One region of the Pandoraea sp. SD6-2 genome, then DNA from elsewhere that is predicted to be linked to it. Evidence: riboswitches for the same ligand, from Rfam matches in the RefSeq annotation. Region 1 holds a riboswitch; the other holds the start of a gene.
What was found. A riboswitch is a leader RNA that binds a small molecule or an ion and turns the genes downstream of it on or off. The one in region 1 is predicted to bind thiamine pyrophosphate.

Region 1 (4,398 bases):
TAGTCGTCGCCGATCAGTTCGAGCTTGATCCAGTCGGTTTCGAAGACTTCGCGCGCCATTTGCGCGGTCGTTATCGCTTCCTGCACCGAATGGCAGCCCGCCGTATTGGGCAGCACCGGCACCGCGAGACGGCGCAGCGTCTCCCAGAAAGGGCCCTCCGAGGCCTGCGCCCCCGTGCCCGACAGTTGACGGCGCAACGCCACCGTCACCATGCCCGGACGGGCCGCGTCGATGGAATCGCTCAGCACTTGCAGCGACGGATAGCGCGCCGTGCCGAGCAGGAAACGGCTGCCAAAGCGGGTGTCGTACAGCGTGAGCGCGTCGCGCGCGCTGCCTGCAGCCACGTTGGCCGATTCGGTGAATGCGTTCATTTCAGCCTCCGGCCACCGGTTGCACGACATCGATCTTGTCGCCCTGCGCGAGCGAACGCGCGGCGTATTGCGTCTTGGGTACGAATTGCCCGTTGATCGCCGCGGCGAACGGCGGCTTGGCGCCGTAGGCGACCAGCGCCTCGGCCAGCGTCGCCGTCTCGGCCACGCTCAGTGTCTGTTGATTGATATGGATGTCCATCGCGTACAGTTCCCTCTCATCCGTGACGGAACAAGTCCGGCCACGGCCGGCTCGCTCGCCACGTCTCCCAGTCGAACGCATGGCCAACGCCCACTTGCCCGCCCGTCGATTGCATCAACGCCTGCGCCAGCGCGCAAGCTTCTCCCGTGACTGCCGGCGCCAGCAAATAGCCGTGCCGGTACAAGCCGTTCACCCGCAGCAGCCGCGCACCGTCCCACTGCACGCGCGGCAGGTGGTCGGGCAGCGCGGGGCGGCAGTTGACATTCAATTCGATAATGCGCGCCTCGCCGAACGCCGGGGTCAGCGAATGCGCCGCCGAGAGCAGTTCGAGCGCCGAGCGCACGGTCATCGGCGACATGTCTTCCGACTCGAGTTCGGTCGCCCCGATCACATACAGATCGTTTTCCTTGGGCGCGATGTAGATCGGATAACGCGGATGCAGCAACCGTACCGGCCGGCGTAATCCGACACCCGGCGCGTGAATGCGCACCACTTCGCCACGCACGCCGCGCAGGCGCGTGAGCACACCGCGCGCGCCCAGCCCGCGGCAATCGATGACGAGACCGGCGTCGGGGTAGGCCCCCTCGGCGATCTCCGTATGCCAATGCAGTTCCGCCCCGGCTTTGGCGAGCCCCGCCGCCAGCGCACGCAGCAGTTGACGGTTATCGAGCTGGCCCTCGTTCGGCAGCAACCAGCCCTCCTGAAAACGCCCGGCAAGCGCGGGCTCGACCTCGCTCAATTGCGCACCCGTCACCCGCTCGACACCACCGCGCAGCAATGCCGGCGGGGCATTCGCGCGCATGCGGCGGTCGAACATGACAGCTTCGGCACGGTCGGGCTGATGCCACACGACCAGCGTGCCGTTACGTTGGAAGAAGACGTGCTCAGGCAGGCCGTCGATCAACGACGGCCAGCGCTCGAGGCCCGCCGCGCCCATCTCGACGATGCTCGGTTCGGCCACGGCGGCCTCGGCCAGCGGCGCGAGCATGGCGGCCGCGACCCAGCCGGCCGCAGACGACCCGTCGGCGTCGCCGCGCTCGAACAGCGCCACGCGCGCACCGGCGCGGATCAGTTGCCAGGCGAGAAGACGGCCGGACAGCCCGCCGCCAAGGATGGCGACGTCAGGACGGGAAGCGGAACGGGAAGTGGATGCGCTCATACGCGCACTGCCGCGCAAGCCGTCACGGCGCGCAGGCACTCAGGGGAACACGAAGGAATTTGTGGAAGGCAGCGCATGGGGTCCTTTCCTCATGAAAGCAAAAGGACGAAACGGTGTTGGACACCTTACCCCACTGGAGGAGTCGGAAACTTCCCACGCCGGTATTACCCGGGTCGGGTGCAAAGGGTCTCTCTCAGCCCCGTGACATCGTTACGCATGGTCAACACCCGCGTCCGCCACGGAGCACCCCTGTTTCGCCCGCAGTCATTACAACATAGATGCCGACGCCCGTGCAAGCTAGGTTTCCGGCCGGTTGCACGCCCGTTGCGTCTCGTTTTTTGACGAATCTTCCGAGTCTTGTAACGACACGTAAACTGAATGTCGACGTGACGCGAGTCCCGGGCTGGAATTCGTGCAACGCAGCATCGGGAACTGAGGTCAAATGAGCCGTCGCCCCCATAACACGTTGCACCACTGCGGCAGCGCCGCCAGACGATCATGGTTCACACGCCGAAGCCTCCCCAATCTCCCGACGTGCCGCCGGCCGGCGACCCTATCGCGCCCGCGCCCAAACCACCAAAGCACCCCACGGCCCGGCAATTGATACGGCCTTACTGGATCTCGGAGAAGCGTTGGGAGGGACGCCGGTTGCTCGCCCTCGTCGTGGTGCTCAACCTTGCGGTCGTGTTCATCAACGTGCGCCTGAACGCGTGGAACGCCGGCTTCTACGATGCCCTGGATAAGCGCGACTGGCCCGTCTTCAAGTCTTCGCTCGCCGAGTTCGCGATACTCGCCTTCAGCTTCATCATCATCGCCACGTTCCGCACCTACTTCCGGCAGATGCTCGAAATCCGGTGGCGGCAATGGGTAACGGATACGAACCTGGCGAAGTGGTTTGCCCATCAGGCGTATTACCGCATCGAACGCGATCATCTCGCCGACAACCCCGACCAACGTATTTCGGAAGACATCCGCACGCTCGTGAGTTCGTCGCTGGCGCTCTCGCTCGATTTGCTGACGACACTCGTCTCGCTGTTCTCGTTCATCACGATTCTGTGGACGATCTCGGGCGCGGTGTCGTTCGCGCTGGGCGGCATGAACATCACGATTCCCGGCTACATGGTCTGGGTCGCGGCGCTATACGCCGTCGTGGGTTCGTACTTCATCTTCAAGGTCGGCCGCCCGCTCGTCGGGCTGAGCTATCGGCAGCAGCAGGTGGAAGCGGATTTTCGTTTTCTGCTGGTGCGTCTGCGCGAGTCGGCCGAGCAGGTCGCCCTCTATCGTGGCGAAGGCGCCGAGTTGTCGCGCCTGAAGGCGGCCTTCGGCGCCGTGCGCGACAACTGGTGGCAGATCATGGTCGTGACGAAGCGCCTGATCTTCGCGAACTCGATTTATGCGCAAATCGCCATCGTCTTCCCGATCATGGCGGCCGCGCCGCGTTACTTCGCAGGCGCATTCACGCTCGGCGTGCTCATGCGGATCATCGACGCCTTCGGGCAGGTGAGCGACGGCTTCTCGTGGTTCGTGAACAGTTTCGCGACCCTGGCCGACTGGAAGGCGACGGTCAATCGTCTGCGCGAATTCACACGTGTGATCGACGAACCGCCGCAGGTGCCGCGTGAGGGCGCGATCTCCATCGTGACGGCGAGCAGTTCGACGTCCCCCGCGTATGCGGCGACCGATCTGCATCTCGCGCTTCCCAACGGCGCACCGCTCGCGGTGGCCGGATCGTTCGCCTTCACGCCGGGCTCACGGTGGCTCATCCGCGGCCGCTCGGGCTGCGGCAAGAGCACCATGCTGCGCGCACTCGCCGGGCTGTGGCCCTTCGGCAGCGGCCGCATCGAAGTTCCCGCCAACGCCCGCGTACTGTTCCTCTCGCAGCAAAGCTATCTCCCCATCGACACGCTGAAGGCCGCGCTGGCGTTCCCCTCGCCGCCCGACACGTTCAGCGACGCCGAGTGCCGCGCGGCGCTGACTGCCGTCAATCTCGGCCAATACAATGACGCGTTGCAAACGGTCGCGCACTGGGCGCGGCGGCTCTCGGGCGGCGAACAGCAGCGGATCGCCGCCGCACGCGCCTTGCTTCAGAAACCCGATTACCTGTTCCTCGACGAAGCGACCAGCGCACTCGACGTGGAGACCGAGGAGGCCGTGTACGAAGCCCTGCACGCGCATCTGCCCGGCACCATGATGGTCAGCGTGGCGCATCGCGAGACACTCGGACGCTTTCATCAGCACACCATGACACTGCATGCAACCAACGACATCGAGCGCTCACGGGTGGTCGGCGCCGCCTAGCACGCATGCGCGCCAATTCATTCACTTCCTAAATAATATTGACACGGCTGTCCCGGCGCACAAGGGCTTTGGCATAATCACGAGCACCCTTTGCTCGCCCCGGGTTCATCGTGACCACCCCTGTTTCCTCATCCGGCCAGTCTCATCACCGCGCCGCACGCACTATCGTCGTGACCGGCGCCGCTTCCGGCATCGGCGCGGCCATCGCCCGCCGGCTCGCTTCTACGCAGACACGCCTGCTGCTGCATACCCGCGGGGCGTCAGACGCGAGTCAGGCGCGCCTCGCCGAAGTGCGTCAGACCTGCGAGAGCCTTGGCGCGCAGTGCGCCGTCTGGTTCGGCGATCTCGCTGAGACCTCGGCCGCCGCGCGT
Region 2 (4,398 bases), on a different contig from region 1:
CGCGGCACAAACGAGTCATCGGGCACACCGAGCGCAGAGGCGTCGCGTCAGGTGCGGCGATAGATTTCGGCGCCGCTCTTGACGAACTCGACGGCCTTGACTTCCATGCCCTGCTTGAGCGCCGCTTCGTCGGTAATGCCTTGCTTGGCGGCGTAATCGCGCACGTCCTGCGTAATCTTCATCGAGCAGAAGTGCGGTCCGCACATCGAGCAGAAGTGGGCGACCTTCGCGGAGTCCTTCGGCAGCGTTTCGTCGTGGAACTCGCGTGCCTTGTCCGGATCGAGGCCCAGATTGAACTGGTCTTCCCAACGGAATTCGAAGCGTGCCTTCGACAGGGCGTTGTCGCGAATCTGCGAGCCGGGATGGCCCTTCGCCAGATCGGCGGCGTGCGCGGCAAGCTTGTACGTGATGATGCCTTCCTTCACGTCGTCCTTGTTCGGCAAGCCAAGGTGTTCCTTCGGCGTGACGTAGCACAGCATGGCGGTGCCATACCAGCCGATGGTCGCGGCACCGATGCCCGACGTGATGTGGTCGTAACCGGGGGCGATGTCCGTCGTCAGCGGTCCGAGCGTGTAGAACGGGGCTTCGTCGCAGTACTCGAGCTGGAGATCCATGTTCTCCTTGATGAGCTGCATCGGCACGTGGCCCGGGCCTTCGATCATGACCTGCACGTCGTGCTTCCAGGCGACCTGCGTGAGTTCGCCCAGCGTCTTCAGTTCGGAGAGTTGCGCTTCGTCGTTGGCGTCGTAGATCGAGCCCGGACGCAGACCGTCGCCGAGCGAGAATGCGACGTCATACGCCTTCATGATTTCACAGATCTCTTCGAAGTGCGTGTACAGGAAGCTCTCTTTGTGATGGGCGAGGCACCACTTGGCCATGATCGAGCCGCCGCGGCTCACGATGCCGGTCATGCGGTTGGCGGTCATCGGCACATACGCGAGGCGCACACCGGCGTGAATCGTGAAGTAGTCCACGCCTTGTTCGGCCTGTTCGATGAGCGTGTCGCGGAACATTTCCCACGTCAGTTCTTCGGCCTTGCCGTTTACCTTCTCGAGCGCCTGATAGATCGGCACCGTGCCGATCGGCACCGGGCTGTTGCGCAGAATCCATTCGCGCGTCTCGTGAATGTGCTTGCCGGTCGACAGATCCATTACCGTGTCGCCGCCCCAGCGGATCGCCCACGTCATCTTGTCGACTTCTTCGCCGATCGACGACGTCACGGCCGAGTTGCCGATGTTCGCGTTGATCTTCACGAGGAAGTTGCGGCCGATGATCATCGGCTCGGATTCCGGGTGGTTGATGTTGTTCGGGATGATGGCGCGGCCGCGGGCGATTTCGCTGCGCACGAACTCCGGCGTGATCTCTGCGGGAATGCTGGCGCCGAAATGCTGCCCCGGATGCTGGCGCGAGAGCAGCTTGGCCAGACGCTCGCCTTGCGGGCCGGCGTTGCGCACGCTTTCGATGTATTCCTGGCGGCGCAGGTTTTCGCGAATGGCGATGTATTCCATCTCGGGCGTGATGATGCCCTGACGCGCGTAGTGCATTTGCGTCACGTTCTTGCCGGCCTTGGCGCGGCGCGGCGTGCGATGCAGGCCGGGGAAGCGCAGATCGGCGGTCGCGGCGTCGGCGGCGCGCTCACGGCCGAAGGTGGACGTGAGGCCCGGCAGCGCTTCGGTGTCGCCGCGCTCGTCGATCCAGGTGGCGCGCAGGGCAGGCAGGCCGGAGCGGATATCGATTTTGGCGTCGGGATCGGTGTACGGACCGGATGTGTCGTAGACGAAGATCGGCGGGTTCTTCTCGCCGCCAAAGCTCGTCGGCGTGTCGGATTGCGAGATTTCACGCATCGGAACACGGATGTCGGGGCGCGAGCCGGTGACGTAGATCTTTCGGGAATTCGGCAGCGGTGCGATCGCGGCTTCGTCCACGCGCGCGTTGGCTGAGAGGAATTTCGGATTGGCGTTCATGCAATGTCTCCTGGCGGGGCACGTGTTGACGCCGACAAATTCGGCGCAAAGCGGCTCAGGAGCATGAACGGGGGCGAGGAACTTCTACGCTCCCTGCGCTGGCATTATCCAGATCAGGTTCTAAGGGTATTTCTCACCCACAACTCACGTTGCAGGACCCCTGCGCTAGCTTTGCGGCAACGATACACCGACATGCCGGGCAAACACAAGCGCGGTGTGTCCCGAAAAGCGTGAACCACCGATGGTGCAATGCGACATGAGAATTGCCGACACCCACCGTGGGGTGCGCTGCCTGCGTCAGGTGAGGGCGGGTGTCTTGTCGTCTTCGTCGAACGCGCGTGCGAGCCGTTGGGCGACATCCCCGGCCAGGGCTTCGGGCACGTTGGTAAAGCTCATCACGAGCGCGGGCGGCAACTGGCGGGTGAGGCTGAAGAACGACAGCGCGCCCGGTGCAATGCCGTGCCGGAACGCGGTGCGGCACAGGGCGCGATCATGGCGGTGCGGCGCCAGCCAGCCGAGCAGATGCATGCCGCCGGCTTGCTGCGCGAGTTCGATGCGTCCCGGCAGGTGTTCACGCAGCGCCTGCGCGAGCGCGGCACGGCGTTCTCCGTAGAGCTGGCGCATGCGCTTGATGTGGCGGCTGAAATGTCCTTGTGTGATGAAGTCGGTGACGGTGGCCTGTTCGATCCATCCCTGCGCTGGGGACGAGAGCGACGCGCTGGCGATGAACGCGTCGCACAGCGCGGGCGGCACGACCAGATAGCCCAGGCGCAAGCCGGGAAACAGCACTTTGCTGAACGACCCGGCGTAGAGCACGCGCTCCCCGCCGTCCAGACTCTTGAGCGCCGGCAACGGTGCGCCGGTGTAGCGGAATTCGCTGTCGTAGTCGTCCTCGACGATCCAGGCGTCATGCGCCTGAGCCCACGCCAGCAGCGCGAGGCGGCGCGCGAGCGGCAGCGTGACCGATAAGGGTGACTGATGCGAGGGCGTGACGACCGCGAGCCGGGCGTCGGGGGCGGCCCGCTCGCCCGCAGCGACGTCGAGTCCGTCATGATCGACGGCCACCGGCACCAGCGCGGCGCGGCTCATCCGAAGCGCCTCCTGCGCGCGGAAATAGCCCGGATCTTCACACCATACGGCATCGCCCGGACGCAGTAGCACGCGTGCGATCAATGCGAGGGCACCCTGATAGCCGGCGGTGACGATGATCTGACCAGGTTCGCAATGAATGCCCCGTGCGATCGCCAGATAACCGGCAATGGCCTCGCGCAGCGGTGCCCAGCCGATGGCGCTCTGATAGTGCAGCCCTTCGGGGGAAAGATGTCGTGCATGACGCGCCGCGAGCCGGGCCCACAATTTGCGCGGGAATTCGTCGAGGGCAGGCAGGCCGTTCTGCAACGGCAACGGCATACCGAAGGCGTTTAGCGCAATGCTGCTGGGGTTCTCTGGCTGCGCGTGGCCGGGCAACGTTGGCGAGTCGGACTTTTCGCCGGTGGCCGCTTCGGGACGGTGCGACCGGGTGGCGTTGGCTTGCGGCGGTATGGCTTTCGCCGCGGCACCGAGACGCGTGCCATCCAACTGCGGGTTGACGCGGCTGCCTGCGGCGCCGCGCCCCACGACGAAGCCCTCCGCGACCAGCCGTTCATACGCGGCTTCGACCGTTCCGCGTGCCACGCCGAGTTCACTCGCGAGCGCCCGCGTCGAGGGCAGCCGGCTCGATGGCGCGAGCTTGCCCGAGAGAATGCCGTCGCGGATGCGCTCGTAAAGCGCGCGGTAGGTGGGAACGCCGGCGGCCTGCGCGGCATCGGCCAGATGCAGGGCCGCGAGTGCGGCAGGGCTGGATTTTTCGGACATCGCGCAATGCCTCGCGTGGCTTGGGGGCTGGGTAGGGGCTCGATGGATAAGCCCTCCGCGCTTTGTCGGCGCCGGTTTCCGGTCGGGCTTATCTTGGCCTACCGATTCTATTAGGTTTTGGCTCTTCTGGATGAGACAAGGCGTGCGTATCGTTTGGGGTGTGAATGCATCGTATGCGTGACGACGACATACACCTGTTACCTCGGCATTATCTGACCTGAAGGGAGAATCGACTTATGCAACGCCTGAACTTCATCAACGCGGCGCCGCGCCCGTACGAACATCTGGGCACGTTGAGCCACTATTTCCATGACTGCGGCTTACCGGACGGGCTGGTCGAACTGGTCTGGCTCCGCGCGTCGCAACTCAATGGCTGCGCGTTCTGCATCGACATGCACGTGGCCGACGCCCTGAAAATCGGCATCGACCCGCGTCGCTTGCATTTGCTCGTCGCCTGGCGCGAGACCGAGTTGTATTCGCCGGCCGAGCGTGCCGCGCTGGCCTGGACGGAAGCCGTCACCAACGTCCAGGATGGCCACGTGCCGGACGATGTTTTCGACGAGTTGCGCGCCCACTACGA

Region 2: linked by a shared signal. The riboswitch ahead of thiC (phosphomethylpyrimidine synthase ThiC) and the one ahead of C266_RS21880 (FAD-dependent oxidoreductase) in region 1 are both predicted to bind thiamine pyrophosphate.

Annotation. Positions count from the first base shown of each region.
Region 1 covers NZ_KB944455.1:92,952-97,349, reverse strand. Annotated here, with positions in the region: gene C266_RS21890 (thiazole synthase) at 1-371, opposite strand, end outside; gene thiS (sulfur carrier protein ThiS) at 373-570, opposite strand; gene C266_RS21880 (FAD-dependent oxidoreductase) at 587-1,729, opposite strand; TPP riboswitch at 1,863-1,990, opposite strand; gene C266_RS21875 (ABC transporter ATP-binding protein/permease) at 2,228-4,027, shown strand; gene C266_RS21870 (SDR family NAD(P)-dependent oxidoreductase) at 4,138-4,398, shown strand, end outside.
Region 2 covers NZ_KB944452.1:128,416-132,813, reverse strand. Annotated here, with positions in the region: gene thiC (phosphomethylpyrimidine synthase ThiC) at 48-1,964, opposite strand; TPP riboswitch at 2,038-2,136, opposite strand; gene C266_RS15610 (PLP-dependent aminotransferase family protein) at 2,262-3,818, opposite strand; gene C266_RS15605 (carboxymuconolactone decarboxylase family protein) at 4,055-4,398, shown strand, end outside.